DNA from 2 places in the Streptomyces sp. NBC_01237 genome. Region 2 is predicted to be linked to the other one. Evidence: riboswitches for the same ligand, from Rfam matches in the RefSeq annotation. Region 2 holds a riboswitch; the other holds the start of a gene.
The links. Region 2 has a riboswitch for glycine ahead of gcvT (glycine cleavage system aminomethyltransferase GcvT). Riboswitches for the same ligand answer to the same signal wherever they lie in the genome.
Positions count from the first base shown of each region.

Region 1: it holds a riboswitch for glycine, as region 2 does, so the genes downstream of both, gcvP (aminomethyl-transferring glycine dehydrogenase) here and gcvT (glycine cleavage system aminomethyltransferase GcvT) in region 2, are expected to answer to the same signal.

Region 1 covers NZ_CP108508.1:1,343,136-1,350,590, reverse strand. Annotated here, with positions in the region: gene ftsR (transcriptional regulator FtsR) at 1-131, shown strand, start outside; gene OG251_RS06045 (bifunctional nuclease family protein) at 185-658, shown strand; gene OG251_RS06040 (MerR family transcriptional regulator) at 827-1,444, shown strand; gene OG251_RS06035 (DNA polymerase IV) at 1,543-3,006, shown strand; gene OG251_RS06030 (PRC-barrel domain-containing protein) at 2,928-3,299, opposite strand; glycine riboswitch at 3,432-3,529, shown strand; gene gcvP (aminomethyl-transferring glycine dehydrogenase) at 3,724-6,609, shown strand; gene OG251_RS06020 (DUF5999 family protein) at 6,691-6,897, opposite strand; gene OG251_RS06015 (hypothetical protein) at 7,228-7,455, opposite strand, start outside.
Region 2 covers NZ_CP108508.1:6,385,567-6,393,021, forward strand. Annotated here, with positions in the region: gene OG251_RS28540 (4'-phosphopantetheinyl transferase family protein) at 1-253, shown strand, start outside; gene OG251_RS28545 (MBL fold metallo-hydrolase) at 250-1,167, shown strand; gene OG251_RS28550 (L-serine ammonia-lyase) at 1,243-2,625, opposite strand; gene glyA (serine hydroxymethyltransferase) at 2,778-4,037, opposite strand; gene gcvH (glycine cleavage system protein GcvH) at 4,056-4,433, opposite strand; gene gcvT (glycine cleavage system aminomethyltransferase GcvT) at 4,534-5,649, opposite strand; glycine riboswitch at 5,806-5,903, opposite strand; gene OG251_RS28570 (AAA family ATPase) at 6,061-6,735, shown strand; gene OG251_RS28575 (enhanced serine sensitivity protein SseB) at 6,843-7,455, shown strand, end outside.

The sequences.
Region 1 (7,455 bases), 5.0 Mb from region 2:
CGCCCTTGCGCCGGCACCGGAATCCGCAGACCAGAGCCCATGCGGAGGCCACCGCTACGGAGCTCGCGGAGCTCTCCGTGAGGCTGCACGCAGCCCTGGTGCAGACGGCTCTGCAGGTCCGGCTCCACTGACCGTGGAGGAGCCCGACTACCCAAACATGGCGGGCACGTCCTAGGGTTGCTGTGTGAACGAGCTTGACGTTGTCGGTGTCCGGGTGGAAATGCCCTCCAACCAACCGATCGTTCTCCTGCGTGAAGTGGGAGGCGACCGGTACCTCCCCATTTGGATCGGTCCTGGGGAGGCGACCGCTATCGCCTTCGCTCAGCAGGGAATGGCTCCGGCCAGGCCGCTGACCCATGATCTCTTCAAGGATGTGCTCGAGGCCGTCGGCCAGGAGCTCACCGAAGTCCGCATCACGGACCTCCGCGAAGGCGTCTTCTACGCGGAGCTGGTCTTCGCCAGCGGGGTCGAGGTGAGCGCCCGGCCGTCCGACGCCATAGCGCTCGCCCTGCGGACCGGAACGCCGATCTACGGCAGTGACGGTGTGCTGGACGATGCGGGGATCGCCATCCCCGACGAGCAGGAGGACGAGGTGGAGAAGTTCCGCGAATTCCTCGACCAGATCTCGCCGGAGGACTTCGGTACCAACAGTCAGTGACCGTCCCGCAGGGGTGTCGTCAGCGCATCCGACAAGCCTTTCCCGGTAGCGAGACACGGGAAACCACCCTCAGGGTGATTATCACTCGGCGTGCCGAGTGTGGCGATCGTTGACGCACCCCAAGTGACTGCCTACCTTCGAGTGGGCAGGTCAAGGACGGAGGTCGGCGTGAGAAGCAGCGGCGACGGTACGGCAGCGGGCGGGCCGTATCCGCAGCACGGCAGTGCAGCCGACCACACCATCAGGCAGCCGGTTCAGCCGGCCGCGGTGGCGGTGGACGGCGTGGCAGCAGCGAGTGATATCGGCTATCGCGGACCGACGGCATGTGCGGCGGCGGGGATCACCTACCGCCAGCTCGACTACTGGGCGCGCACGGGGCTGGTGGAGCCGAGCGTGCGTCCGGCGTACGGCTCGGGTACCCAGCGTCTCTACAGTTTCCGGGACGTGGTCCTTCTCAAGATCGTCAAGCGGTTCCTGGACACCGGGGTCGCTCTGCAGAACATCCGCACGACGGTTCAGCATCTACGGGCCCGGGGGTTCCAGGACCTTGAGCGGATGACCCTGATGAGCGACGGTGCGACGGTCTACGAGTGCTCCTCGCCCGCCGAGGTCGTGGCCCTGCTGCAGGGCGGGCAGGGGATCTTCGGGATCGCCGTCGGTGTGGTGTGGCGGGACGTGGACGCGGCGCTGTCCCAGTTGCACGGCGAACGGATCGACACCGGCGAGACGCTGGTCGGCAACAACCCCACCGATGAACTCGCGCGGCGGCGCAATCGCGCCGGATGAGCGGCTGACCGGACGGCGGCAGCGGCCAGAACCGCCCGGCACCCCGCACGGGGTGCCGGGCGGTCGCATTGTCAGTGGCGTAGGGCAGCATCGGTGAGGTGAGAGCCGCGCCCACCATCCTCCACCTGGACATGGATGCCTTCTACGCCTCGGCGGAGCAGGCATCCAAGCCGAGTCTGCGCGGCAAGGCGGTGGTCGTCGGTGGGCTCGGGCCGCGCGGAGTGGTCGCCACCGCGTCGTACGAGGCGCGGCGCCTGGGCGTGCACTCGGCGATGCCGACGGCGCAGGCCCGCAGGCTGGCACCGAACGCGGCCTACCTCGTGCCGCGCTTCGCGCTGTACCGGACCGTGAGCGACCAGGTGATGGAGCTGCTGGGCAGGCTGTCACCGTTGGTGGAGCCGCTCAGCCTGGACGAGGCTTTCGTCGATCTGGAGGCGGGCGGGGTCGCGGACGACGCGGAGTCGGCCCGGGTGATGGGCGAGCAGCTGCGTGCCGCCATCCACGCGGTGACGGGGCTCAGCGGATCCGTCGGGCTCGCCGGGTCCAAGATGCTGGCCAAGATCGCCTCGGAGGAGGCCAAGCCGGACGGGCTGCTGCTGATCGAGCCGGGCACCGAACGGGAGCTGCTGGCGCCCATGCCGGTACGGATCCTGCCGGGAGTGGGCCCTGCCACCGGGGACCATCTGCGGCGGGCCGGCATGACCACCGTCCAGGACCTGGCCGAGGCGGGCGAGGCGGAGCTCGTACGGCTGGTGGGCAGGGCTCACGGTGTCTCGCTGTACCGGATGGCCCTGGGGCTGGACGACCGTCCCGTGGTCGCCGAGCGGGACGCCAAATCCGTATCGGTCGAGGACACCTTCGACATCGACCTGCACGACCGGGTGCGGGTGCGCACGGAGGTGGAGCGGCTGGCGGGCCGGTGCGTGGAGCGGCTGCGGGCCGCGCAGCGCTCCGGGCGCACGGTGGTGCTCAAGGTGCGCCGGTACGACTTCTCGACCCTGACGCGCTCCGAGACCCTCAGAGGGCCCACGGACGACCCCACAGTGGTGCGTGAGGCGGCCGCGAGGCTGCTGGAGGCAGTGGACACCACCGGGGGCGTACGGCTCCTGGGAGTGGGCGTCACGGGGCTCGCCGACTTCACCCAGGAGGATCTCTTCGCCCAGGCGGCCGATGCCCGGCACGCGGCGGAGGCGGAGGCCCAGGAGGGCACGGCGGTGGACGGCGGCACGACGGACACCGGGGCCACCGTGGAGGAAACGGCGCCGGAGAGCGCCGAGCTGCCGTCCGCCCGGCGCTGGCCGTCCGGGCACGACGTACGGCACGCGGTGCACGGCCACGGCTGGGTGCAGGGGAGCGGGGTGGGCCGGGTGACGGTCCGGTTCGAGGAGCCGGGCGACGAACCCGGCCGGGTGCGTACGTTCCGTATCGACGACCCGGAGCTGAGTCCGGCCGATCCGCTGCCGCTGGTGCGGGACCCCGCGGACTACTCCTCCTGGCCGGCCAGCCTGCCGAAGTCCCGGTCCGGCCCGGTCTCCTCCGTGGGCGGGGAGTCCAGCCCGTAATGGCGGTAGAGCTGCAGTTCCTGCTCCGGGGAGAGATGCCGGCCGACGCCGAAGTCCGGCGCGTCCTTGATCAACGCCCGGTCGAAGGGGATCCGCAGCGAATCCCCGACGAACTCGCTCGGTTCCAGCGGGACGAAGGCGTCTCTGCTGAAGAGTCCGGTGCGCACGGCCGCCCACTCCGGGACTCCGGTCGCATCGTCCAGATAGACCTCATCAACCGTTCCGATCTTGGCGCCCTTGCGGTCGAACGCCTTGCGGCCGATCAGGCTGCGCGGATCGATGTCGGTCTGCACGGTGCCTCCCACTGGTCGCAACTGCTCGGGTGGTCGCAACTACTCCACAAGCACTACAAAAGTGCAGATCTCGGGCATCGGCCACTCGAGAAATCCGGCCCGGACCCCGCTGGTAGGCTGGCATATGGCTGCTGACCCCGTGCGGGAGAGTCCTCCGGTGCAGAATCCGGAGGCGCCGAAGGAGCAAATCCTCCCCGGAATCTCTCAGGCCCCCGTACCGCACGGACGAGGTCACTCTGGAAAGCAGGGCGGGTTTCGTGCGGGCATGTGCCGGGACGGATCCCTCCCTCACCGACGGTGAAAGCCGGTGTGCCGTGAGGCGGGCCGGTGAAGCTCTCAGGTTGAGATGACAGAGGGGGAGGCCGTTCGGGCACCCACGCCGTGGTGCCCCTCGCAGGTCGTGACAGACCAGGAGGCCTCCATCATGACCCCCCGTCGCACCCCGCTCTCCCAGCTGGAACAGGGCATTCCGTTCGAGCAGCGCCACATAGGGCCCGATGGTGCGGCCCAGGCGAAGATGCTCGCCCAGGTCGGCTACGGCTCGCTCGACGAGCTCACCGCCGCCGCGGTGCCCGACGTGATCAAGAGCACGGAGGCCCTGAACCTTCCGTCGGCCCGTACCGAGGCCGAGGTGCTGGCCGAACTGCGCTCGCTCGCCGACCGCAACCAGGTGCTCGCCCCGATGATCGGGCTCGGCTACTACGGCACGTTCACCCCGCCGGTGATCCTGCGCAACGTCATGGAGAACCCCGCCTGGTACACGGCCTACACGCCGTACCAGCCGGAGATCTCCCAGGGGCGGCTCGAAGCCCTCCTCAACTTCCAGACGATGGTCGCCGAGCTGACCGGGCTGCCCACCTCCGGCGCCTCCCTGCTCGACGAGGGCACCGCGGCCGCCGAGGCCATGGCGCTGGCGCGGCGCGTGGGCAAGGTCAAGAACGGCGTCTTCCTGGTCGACGCCGACACCCTGCCGCAGACCGTCGCCGTGATCGAGACCCGCGCGGAGCCGACCGGTGTCGAGGTCGTCGTCGCCGACCTCACCGGCGGTATCCCGGCCGAGCTCGTGGAGCGCGGGGTCTTCGGCGTGCTCCTCCAGTACCCGGGTGCCTCCGGAGCCGTCCGGGACATCAGGCCCGTGATCGAGCAGGCCCATGAGCTCGGTGCGATCGTCACCGTGGCCGCCGACCTGCTGGCGCTCACCCTGCTCACCTCGCCCGGCGAGCTGGGCGCGGACATCGCGGTCGGCACCACCCAGCGCTTCGGTGTACCGATGGGCTTCGGCGGTCCGCACGCGGGCTTCATGGCCGTCCGCGAGAAGTTCGCCCGCAGCCTGCCCGGCCGCCTCGTCGGCGTCTCCGTCGACGCCGACGGCAACAAGGCCTACCGACTGGCCCTGCAGACCCGCGAGCAGCACATCCGCCGCGAGAAGGCCACCAGCAACATCTGTACCGCACAGGTGCTGCTCGCCGTCATGGCCGGGATGTACGCCGTCTACCACGGTCCCGACGGGCTGCGGACGATCGCCCGGCGCACCCACCGCTACGCCACGATCCTGGCCGAGGGCCTGCGGCGGGCCGGCGCCGACGTCGTGCACGGCGCGTTCTTCGACACGCTGACCGTGCGGGTGCCCGGCAAGGCCGCCGCCGTGGTCGCCGACGCCCGCGAGCGCGGGGTCAACCTGCGTCTCGTCGACGCCGACGTGGTCTCCCTCTCCTGCGACGAGACCACGACCCGTACCCAGGTCTCCGCCGTCTGGGCCGCCTTCGGTGCCGACGGCGACATCGAGGCGCTGGACGCCGCGGCCGCCGACACGCTGCCCGAGACCCTGCTGCGCGACGACGACATCCTCACCCACCCGGTCTTCCACCAGCACCGCTCCGAGACCGCGATGCTGCGCTACCTGCGCAAGCTCGCCGACCGGGACTACGCGCTGGACCGCGGCATGATCCCGCTCGGCTCCTGCACCATGAAGCTGAACGCGACCGCCGAGATGGAGTCGATCACCTGGCCCGAGTTCGGCGCGCTGCACCCCTTCGCGCCCGCCGAGCAGGCCCAGGGCTTCCTCACCCTCATCCGTGAGCTGGAGGAGCGGCTCGCCGAGGTCACCGGCTACGACGCCGTGTCGATCCAGCCCAACGCGGGTTCGCAGGGTGAGTTCGCCGGTCTGCTGGCCGTACGGGCGTACCACCGGGCCAACGGCGACGACCGGCGCACCGTGTGTCTCATTCCGTCCTCGGCCCACGGCACCAATGCCGCGAGCGCCGTCATGGCGGGCATGAAGGTCGTCGTGGTGAAGACCGCCGACGACGGTGAGGTCGACATCGCGGACCTGCGCGCGAAGATCGAACTGCACCGCGACGAGCTGGCCGTGCTCATGATCACCTACCCGTCGACGCACGGCGTCTTCGAGGAGCATGTCGCCGCCATCTGCGGTGAGGTGCACGACGCGGGCGGCCAGGTGTACGTCGACGGCGCCAACCTCAACGCGCTGGTCGGCCTGGCCAAGCCCGGCAAGTTCGGTGGCGACGTCTCGCACCTGAACCTGCACAAGACCTTCTGCATCCCGCACGGCGGGGGTGGCCCCGGTGTCGGCCCGGTCGGCGTCCGCGCGCACCTCGCGCCGTACCTGCCCAACCACCCGCTCCAGCCCGCCGCGGGCCCGGAGACGGGCGTCGGCCCGATCTCGGCCGCCCCGTGGGGCTCGGCCGGCATCCTGCCCATCTCGTGGGCGTACGTCCGGCTGATGGGCGGCGAGGGCCTGAAGCGCGCGACGCAGGTCGCCGTGCTCGCCGCCAACTACATCGCCAAGCGCCTGGAGCCGCACTTCCCGATCCTGTACAACGGCCCGGCCGGACTGGTCGCGCACGAGTGCATCGTGGATCTGCGGCCGATCTCCAAGGCGACCGGTGTCAGCATCGACGATGTCGCCAAGCGTCTGATCGACTACGGCTTCCACTCGCCGACCATGTCGTTCCCGGTGGCCGGGACGCTGATGATCGAGCCGACCGAGAGCGAGAACCTGGCCGAGCTCGACCGTTTCTGCGACACCATGATCGCCATTCGCGGCGAGATCGAAAAGGTCGCATCGGGCGAGTGGAGTGCGGACGACAACCCGCTGAGCAACGCCCCGCACACGGCGGCAGCGCTCGGTGACGAGTGGACGCACGCCTACAGCCGTGAGGAGGCCGTCTTCCCGGCCGGGGTGTCGGCCGCGGACAAGTACTGGCCGCCGGTGCGCCGGATCGACGGTGCCTTCGGCGACCGCAACCTGGTCTGCTCCTGCCCGCCGCTGGACGAGTACGACAACTGAGCGATGCCGTAAGGCGTGCGCGGACATGCGTCGGGGCCGGTGCGGAGATTCTCCGGGCCGGCCCCCTTCGTACGGCCGCGGTCAGGCGGCTTTCATCACCCGGCCGGCCCCCAGCGGCCGGTGCGGGGCGATGATCTGCCCGTCCGGCAGCAGCTCACCGGTGTCCTCGAAGAGCAGGACGCCGTTGCACAGGAGGCTCCAGCCCTGTTCCGGGTGGTGGGACGTCAGGCGCGCGGCTTCCCGGTCGGCGGAGTCGGCGGTCGGGCAGGGTGGCTGGTGCTGGCACATGGCTGGGTTCTTTCGCTGCGTCGATTCGAATGTCCTGCGGCTGGCTGAGTCGTTCATGGCCGCCCCCGTATCAGTCGGCCGGGTCCCAGTGTTGCCCTACGGGCGTCATTCCGCAGGGATTTCACCGCAGCTCCTGTCTTCCTCTCATGACGCATCACCCGGCAGGACGGTTCAGCGCAACAACACTGTCCCTTTGGGTGGTTCGGGGTGGCCGGACCGGGCTAGTCCGGACGGGTAGGAATGCGCCCCCGCCGTTCCCCGTCCCACCACCTCGTGTTCGGTGGGACGGGGAGCCGCGGGGGCGTACGTGCGTCGGAAGGGCAGGCCGGCTCAGGCCGAACTGAGCAGCGGACCCGGAGTGACGCGCAGGGTCATCACCGGAAGCAGATCGGCGACGCGGTGCGGACGGTGCGCGGCGATGCCCGGCGGGGCGGGCGCCAGGGGCACCAGCACATCGGTCGGGGCCAGCGTACCGCCGGAGGCATCGGCGTCGGTGTCACCGTGCAGCCACAGCGTGAGCATGTAGAGCTCCGGGATGGACAGCAGGCGCGCCTGGTA
Region 2 (7,455 bases):
CCCGGCCACCGACGACACCGCTCCGCGGCTGCTGAAGGCGGACGGACAGCCCTCGGACACCGGGGGCTGGCAGTTCGAGACGCACCCGCTGGAGGGCGGTTGCACGCTGAGCGCCGCCGTCGGCCCTTCGGCCTTCGCGTCCACCGGGATCCAGCGCGCGGCGGAAATGGTCGATCAGCGGCTCATGAGGGCCGTCGTGCGCGGACCGTTCGACGCGCACGACGGCCCTACCGAAACGAGGAGAGAACAATGATCAGTCCTTCCACGTCCGCCGCGCGGCTCCAGGAGGTCGCCGAGGACATCTACGCCTACGTCCAGCCGGACGGCGGCTGGTGCCTCAACAACGCCGGCCTCATCACCGCGGGGGGCCGCCCCGCGCTCATCGACACCGCGGCCACCGAGGCACGCGCCCTGGCTCTGCGCGAAGCGGTCGCCGAAGTCACCCCGCACGATCCCCGCTACGTGATCAACACCCACCCGCACGGCGATCACACCTTCGGCAACCGCTTCTTCGCGGAGGAGGCGGTGATCATCGCCCACGAGGCGACCCGCGCCGAGATGGACCTGGCCGGACTGCATCTGACCGGTCTGTGGCCCGGAGTCTGCTGGGGCGACCTCTCGGTGGAGCTGCCCGCCCTCACCTTCCGCGAGCCCATCACCCTCCACCTCGGCGGCGTACGGGCGGAGCTGATGCACCTGGGCACCGCCCACACCACCAACGACACCGTGGTCTGGCTGCCGGACCAGCGCGTCCTGTTCACCGGCGACGTGGTGATGTCGGGAGCCACACCGTTCTGCCTCACCGGGTCCGTCGCCGGGTCGATCTCCGTCATCGAGCGGCTGCGCGCCCTCTCGCCCCGCGTCGTGGTTCCCGGTCACGGCCCGGTCGGCGGTCCCGAACTCCTCGACACCACGGAGTCCTATCTGCGGTACGTCCAGCGCCTGGCCGCCGACGGCATCGCCGCGGGACTCTCCCCGCTCCGGATCGCACGCGAGGCCGCCCCGACCCCGTTCGCCCACCTCCTGGACAGCGAACGTCTGGTGCCCAACCTGCACCGCGCCTGCGCCGAGGCCAACGGTGCCGCGGCGGGCCATCACCTGGACATCGGGGAGCTGTTCTCCGAGATGGTCGACTTCCACGGCGGCCTGCCCCACTGCGCGGCCTGACACCACGCCCGGCACCGGCCCCCGAGGGGCCCCGGCCACGCCGCGGACACGAAGCCGCGGGCCGGGGCCCCTCCCTCAGCACTCGATGATGTTCACCGCGAGCCCGCCGCGTGCGGTCTCCTTGTACTTCACGCTCATGTCGGCGCCCGTCTCCTTCATGGTCTTGATGACCTTGTCGAGGGAGACCTTGTGGCTGCCGTCGCCGCGCAGTGCCATCTTCGCCGCGGTGACCGCCTTGACCGCGGCCATGCCGTTGCGCTCGATGCACGGGATCTGGACGAGGCCGCCGACCGGGTCGCAGGTCAGACCCAGGTTGTGTTCCATGCCGATCTCGGCGGCGTTCTCGACCTGCTCGGGGGAGCCGCCGAGGACCTCGGCCAGCGCGCCCGCGGCCATGGAGCAGGCGGAGCCGACCTCGCCCTGGCAGCCGACCTCGGCGCCGGAGATGGAGGCGTTCTCCTTGAAGAGCATGCCGATGGCTCCGGCGGCGAGCAGGAAGCGGACGACGCTGTCCTCCTTCTCGGTCTCGGTGCAGCCGCCGGCGGCGAAGTTCATGTAGTAGTGCAGAACGGCGGGGATGATGCCCGCCGCGCCGTTGGTGGGGGCCGTCACCACGCGCCCGCCCGCCGCGTTCTCCTCGTTGACCGCCATCGCGTAGAGGGTGATCCACTCCATGGCGTGGGCCTGCGGGTCGCCCTCGGCGCGCAGCTGGCGGGCCGAGTTCGCGGCGCGGCGGCGGACCTTCAGGCCGCCGGGCAGGATGCCCTCGCGGGACATGCCGCGCGAGACGCACGCCTGCATGACGCGCCAGATGTCCAGCAGACCGGAGCGGATCTCGTCCTCGGAGCGCCAGGCCCGCTCGTTCTCCAGCATCAGGGAGGAGATGGACAGGCCGGTGTCCCTGGAGAGCCGCAGCAGTTCGTCGCCGGTGCGGAAGGGGTGCTTGAGCACGGTGTCGTCCAGGACGATGCGGTCCTCGCCCACGGCGTCGTCGTCCACGACGAAGCCGCCGCCGACCGAGTAGTACGTCTTCTCCAGGACCAGGGCGCCCTCGTGGTCGTAGGCGAAGATCGTCATGCCGTTGGCGTGGTACGGCAGGGCCTTGCGGCGGTGCAGGACCAGCTGCTCGTCCGCGTCGAAGGGGATCTCGTGCATGCCGAGCAGGTTGATCCGGCCGGTGGCGCGGATCTGCTCGACGCGGGCGTCGGCGCCCTCCACGTCGACGGTGCGGGGCGACTCGCCCTCCAGACCGAGCAGCACGGCCTTGGGCGTGCCGTGGCCGTGGCCGGTCGCGCCGAGGGAGCCGTACAGCTCCGCCCGTATCGAAGCGGTGTGGGCCAGCAGGCCCTCGTTCTTCAGGCGGCGCGCGAACATCCGGGCGGCCCGCATGGGGCCCACCGTGTGGGAGCTGGACGGGCCGATGCCGACCGAGAACAGGTCGAAGACCGAAATGGCCACGGGATGACTCCTAAGGGTTGGTGGACGCCGTTGTCCGCCGGGTGGTGCGGTACGGGCGGGTGGGCCCGAAGAGCGAGGACAAGGGTGGGGGCACCGCGCTCACTGTCCAGTGTGCGTGGTGCCCCGCCCGAAACGTGACTACTGGTGCCGGACTACTTCAGACCGGGGTACAGCGGGAACTTCTCGGCGAGCGCGGTGACGCGCGCCTTGAGGTCGGCGGCGTCGTACGACGGCTTCAGGGCGGCGGCGATGATCTCCGCCACCTCGGTGAAGTCCTCGTCGCGGAAACCGCGGGTCGCCAGGGCAGGCGTACCGATCCGCAGACCCGAGGTGACCATCGGCGGCCGCGGGTCGTTCGGGACGGCGTTCCGGTTGACCGTGATGCCGACCTCGTGGAGACGGTCCTCGGCCTGCTGACCGTCCAGCTCGGAGTCGCGCAGGTCGACGAGGACCAGGTGCACGTCCGTGCCGCCGGACAGGACGGAGACGCCGACCTCGGTGACGTCCGGCTGCACCAGACGCTCGGCGAGGATGCGGGCGCCGTCCAGGGTGCGCTGCTGGCGCTCCTTGAACTCCTCGGTCGCCGCGACCTTGAACGAGACCGCCTTGGCCGCGATCACGTGCTCCAGCGGGCCACCCTGCTGACCGGGGAAGACCGCGGAGTTGATCTTCTTGGCGAGCTCCTGCGTCGACAGGATGACGCCACCGCGCGGACCGCCGAGGGTCTTGTGCGTGGTGGTCGTGACGACGTGGGCGTGCGGCACCGGGTTGGGGTGCAGACCCGCGGCCACCAGGCCGGCGAAGTGCGCCATGTCGACCATCAGGTACGCGCCGACCTCGTCCGCGATGCGGCGGAAGGCGGCGAAGTCGAGCTGACGGGGGTAGGCGGACCAGCCCGCGACGATCAGCTTCGGCTTGGACTCCTTGGCCAGGCGCTCGACCTCGGCCATGTCCACGGTGCCGGTGTCGTCGACGTGGTACGGGATCACGTTGTAGAGCTTGCCGGAGAAGTTGATCTTCATGCCGTGGGTCAGGTGACCGCCGTGGGCCAGGCTCAGGCCCATGATCGTGTCGCCCGGCTTCAGCAGCGCGAACATCGCGGCGGCGTTCGCCTGCGCACCGGAGTGCGGCTGGACGTTCGCGGCCTCGGCGCCGAACAGGGCCTTGATCCGGTCGATCGCGATCTGCTCGACCACGTCGACGTGCTCACAGCCACCGTAGTAGCGGCGGCCGGGGTAGCCCTCGGCGTACTTGTTGGTGAGAACGGAGCCCTGGGCCTCCATGACGGCGACCGGAGCGAAGTTCTCCGACGCGATCATTTCGAGGGTGGACTGCTGACGGTGGAGCTCGGCGTCGACGGCGGCGGCGACATCCGGGTCCAGCTCGTGGAGGGAGGAGTTGAGAAGCGACATCAGGGGTTCCCTAGGGTCTCAGTTGCCGGAGAACGCGGTGTACTCGTCTGCGGAGAGCAGGTCGCCCGGCTCCTCCGCCACACGTACCTTGAACAGCCAGCCGCCCTCGAAGGGAGCGGAGTTCACCAGCGACGGGTCGTCCACGACGTCCTGGTTCGCCGCGACGACCTCACCCGTGACCGGGGAGTACAGGTCGCTGACCGACTTGGTCGACTCCAGCTCACCGCAGGTCTCGCCCGCGGTCACGGTGTCGCCGACATCGGGGAGCTGGGCGTAGACGACGTCACCGAGCGCGTTGGCCGCGTACTCGGTGATACCGATCGTGGCCACGCCGTCCTCGACGGCCGACAGCCACTCGTGCTCCTTGCTGTACCGCAGCTGCTGGGGGTTGCTCATGACCTGAATTCTCCTGTACGCGGGGGAGTGCTGATGAACGGTGGTCTTACGGTGTGAGACGGGAATGCGTCACTTCCGGGGCGGTGGAATGCCCCGGATGTCACTTCTCGCGCTTGTAGAACGGCAGCGCGACGACCTCGTAGGGCTCGTGCGTGCCCCGGATGTCCACGCCGACGCCCCCGGTGCCGGGCGTGGCGAAGGCCGCGTCCACGTACGCCATGGCGATCGGCTTGCCCAGGGTGGGCGACGGGGCGCCGGAGGTGACCTCGCCGATCACCTTGCCGTCGGCGACGACCGCGAAACCGGCGCGGGGGACCCGGCGGCCCTCGGCGATCAGGCCGACGAGCTTGCGCGGCGGGGCGGTCTCGGCGCGCTCCGCGGCGGCCGTCAGAGCCTCGCGCCCGACGAAGTCGCCCTCCTTCTCGAACTTCACGACCCGGCCCAGACCCGCGTCGAACGGGGTCAGCGCGGTCGTCAGCTCGTGCCCGTACAGCGGCATGCCCGCCTCCAGGCGCAGCGTGTCGCGGCAGGAGAGCCCGCAGGGGATCAGGCCGTGCGGGGCGCCGGCCTCGGTGAGCGCCCGCCACAGCTGCTCGGCGTGCTCGGGGGCGACGAACAGTTCGAAGCCGTCCTCGCCGGTGTAGCCCGTACGGGCGATGAGCGCGGGCACCCCGGCGACCGTGCCGGGCAGGCCCGCGTAGTACTTCAGGCCATCCAGGTCGGCGTCCGTGACGGCCTTCAGGATGGCGGGCGACTGCGGGCCCTGGACGGCGAGCAGCGCGTACGCCTCCCGGTCGTCGCGCACCTCGGCGTCGAAGCCGGCCACCCGGTCCCGCAGCGCGTCCAGCACGATCTGGGCGTTGCCCGCGTTGGCGACGACCATGTACTCGCTCTCGCCCAGGCGGTAGACGATCAGGTCGTCCAGGATGCCGCCGTCGCTTCCGACGATCATCGTGTAGCGGGCGCGGCCGGTGCCGACGGTCGCGATGTTGCCGACCAGCGCGAAGCTCAGGAAGGCGGCGGCCTGCGGCCCGGTGACCGTGATCTCGCCCATGTGCGACAGGTCGAAGAGACCGGCCCGGGTGCGTACGGCGTTGTGCTCGTCGCGCTCACTGGCGTACCGCAGCGGCATGTCCCAGCCCGCGAAGTCGGTCATGGTCGCGCCCAGCGAACGGTGCAGGGCGTCGAGGGCTGTGTGACGGGGGGCATTGCTCATGGATTCGGCTCCAGGGCATGACGACAGAGGACGATCCCTCCCCATCTGTCATCGGAACCTGAGAGGTTCGCCGAAAGGCCCTGAAGGGGTCAGCCCTCGCCGGGTTCGGCTTGCACCTTGGGTGGAGCCGCCGGGCGGCTCGCTTTTCAGATCTGCCTCATCCACGCGGTACGGGGCCTGAGAGATTCAAGGGAGGAACTTGCTCCTTCGGCGCCCGGCACACACAGTGGCCGGAACTCTCCCGCGCGGATTCAAACGGCCGGTATGCAGTTGGCGGGGTCATCATCGCATGCCGTGCGGGAGAGTGGGGCGTCCGGTCCCCACCGATTTCGTCGGCGGGCCCAGTTGTGCCGCATTACCTTTTCTTTACACTTCTTGGGCAGGTGTGGGTGACCCGACAGGGGGAGGGCGATGACGTTGCAGCGGTACGCGACGACCGCGGGGGTCGCGCACGGCGCGATGCCCGCGCAGCCGGGCGCACCCGCCCGGGAAATGCTGGGCACACACGCGCCGGTGGTGCGTGATCTGCGGGACCGGGCCGGGCGCAGCCCGCACAGCCTGGACTTCGCGGAGGGCGATCTGGTGGTGGTCTCCGGGCTGCCCGGCAGCGGAAAGTCGACACTGATCAAGCGGGCCGTGACGGACCGCGCCATCGATTCCCAGGACACCCGGGACACCTGGGCCGGTGCGCTGCCCCGCTTACTCCCGTACGCCCTCTACCGCCCGCTGGTCCGGGCGGCCCACTATCTCGGGCTGTGGCGGGCGCTGCGCTCCGGCGAGTCGGTGGTCGTGCACGACTGCGGTACGCAGGCGTGGGTACGTCGCTGGCTCGCCCGGCACGCCAGGCGCCGGGGCCGCATCCTGCACCTCGTCCTGCTCGACGTCACGCCCGAAGTGGCGCGCGAAGGGCAGCGCGAGCGTGGCCGCGGCGTCTCCGGCTACGCCTTCGCCCGGCACCGGCGCTCGGTCGGGCGGCTGCTGCACGACACGGAGCTGGGCCTGCTGCCCCCCGGGTGTGCCTCGGCCGTCCTGCTGGACCGTGAGGCGGCCGGGGTGCTCGGCCGGATCTCGTTCGGGGACGGGTAGGGGCGGAGGGTCCCGAGCGCACGTCATGTGCGGGGGCGGACGGGCGGCGTTCCGGGGAGGCTAGGGTTTCCGCCGGAACGCACGGTCGAGAGAGGGACACCGAGCCAGTGGACATTCCGGTACCGGCACAGACGCATCCGCAGCAGGGATGGCCGGCCAACGAGCTCGAAGAGGTGCTCGTCGCCTCGATCGGCGTCCCGGAGGCGGGCGGGCGGCTCGTCGAGGTGCTCGGGCGCAGCCCCGTGTGGGTGCCGCTGCCCAACGGCGGCAGCCCCGAGAGCGCCGATCTCGACCTGCCGATGATGGAGATCGAGGGCGTCGCCTACGTCCCCGTGTTCAGCTCCGAGGCGCAGTTCCTGGCCTGCGTCGGCACCCAGATGTCCTTCACGGTGGCCCCCGCCCGCGATTTCGCCCGCGGCCTGCCCCCGCAGGTCGGCATAGCCGTGAACCCCGGCGGCGCCGTCGGGGTGCCGTTGCCGCCGCCCGCCGTCGCCGAGCTCTGCCGGGCGGGCCGCACGCCGCTGGACGGCCCCTCCACCGGAGGCCGGGTCCGGCTGTTCGAGCCGGACTGGCAGCAGGAACCGGTCGATTTCCTCGCCGCGGTCTCCGGTGAGTTCCAGGAGAGCGGCGTCGTGAGCACCGCCCGCCGGGCACTGGCCAGCATCGAGGGCGGCGACCCCGTCCTCTTCGTCGGCGTCGAGTTCGCCACCTGGGACGGTG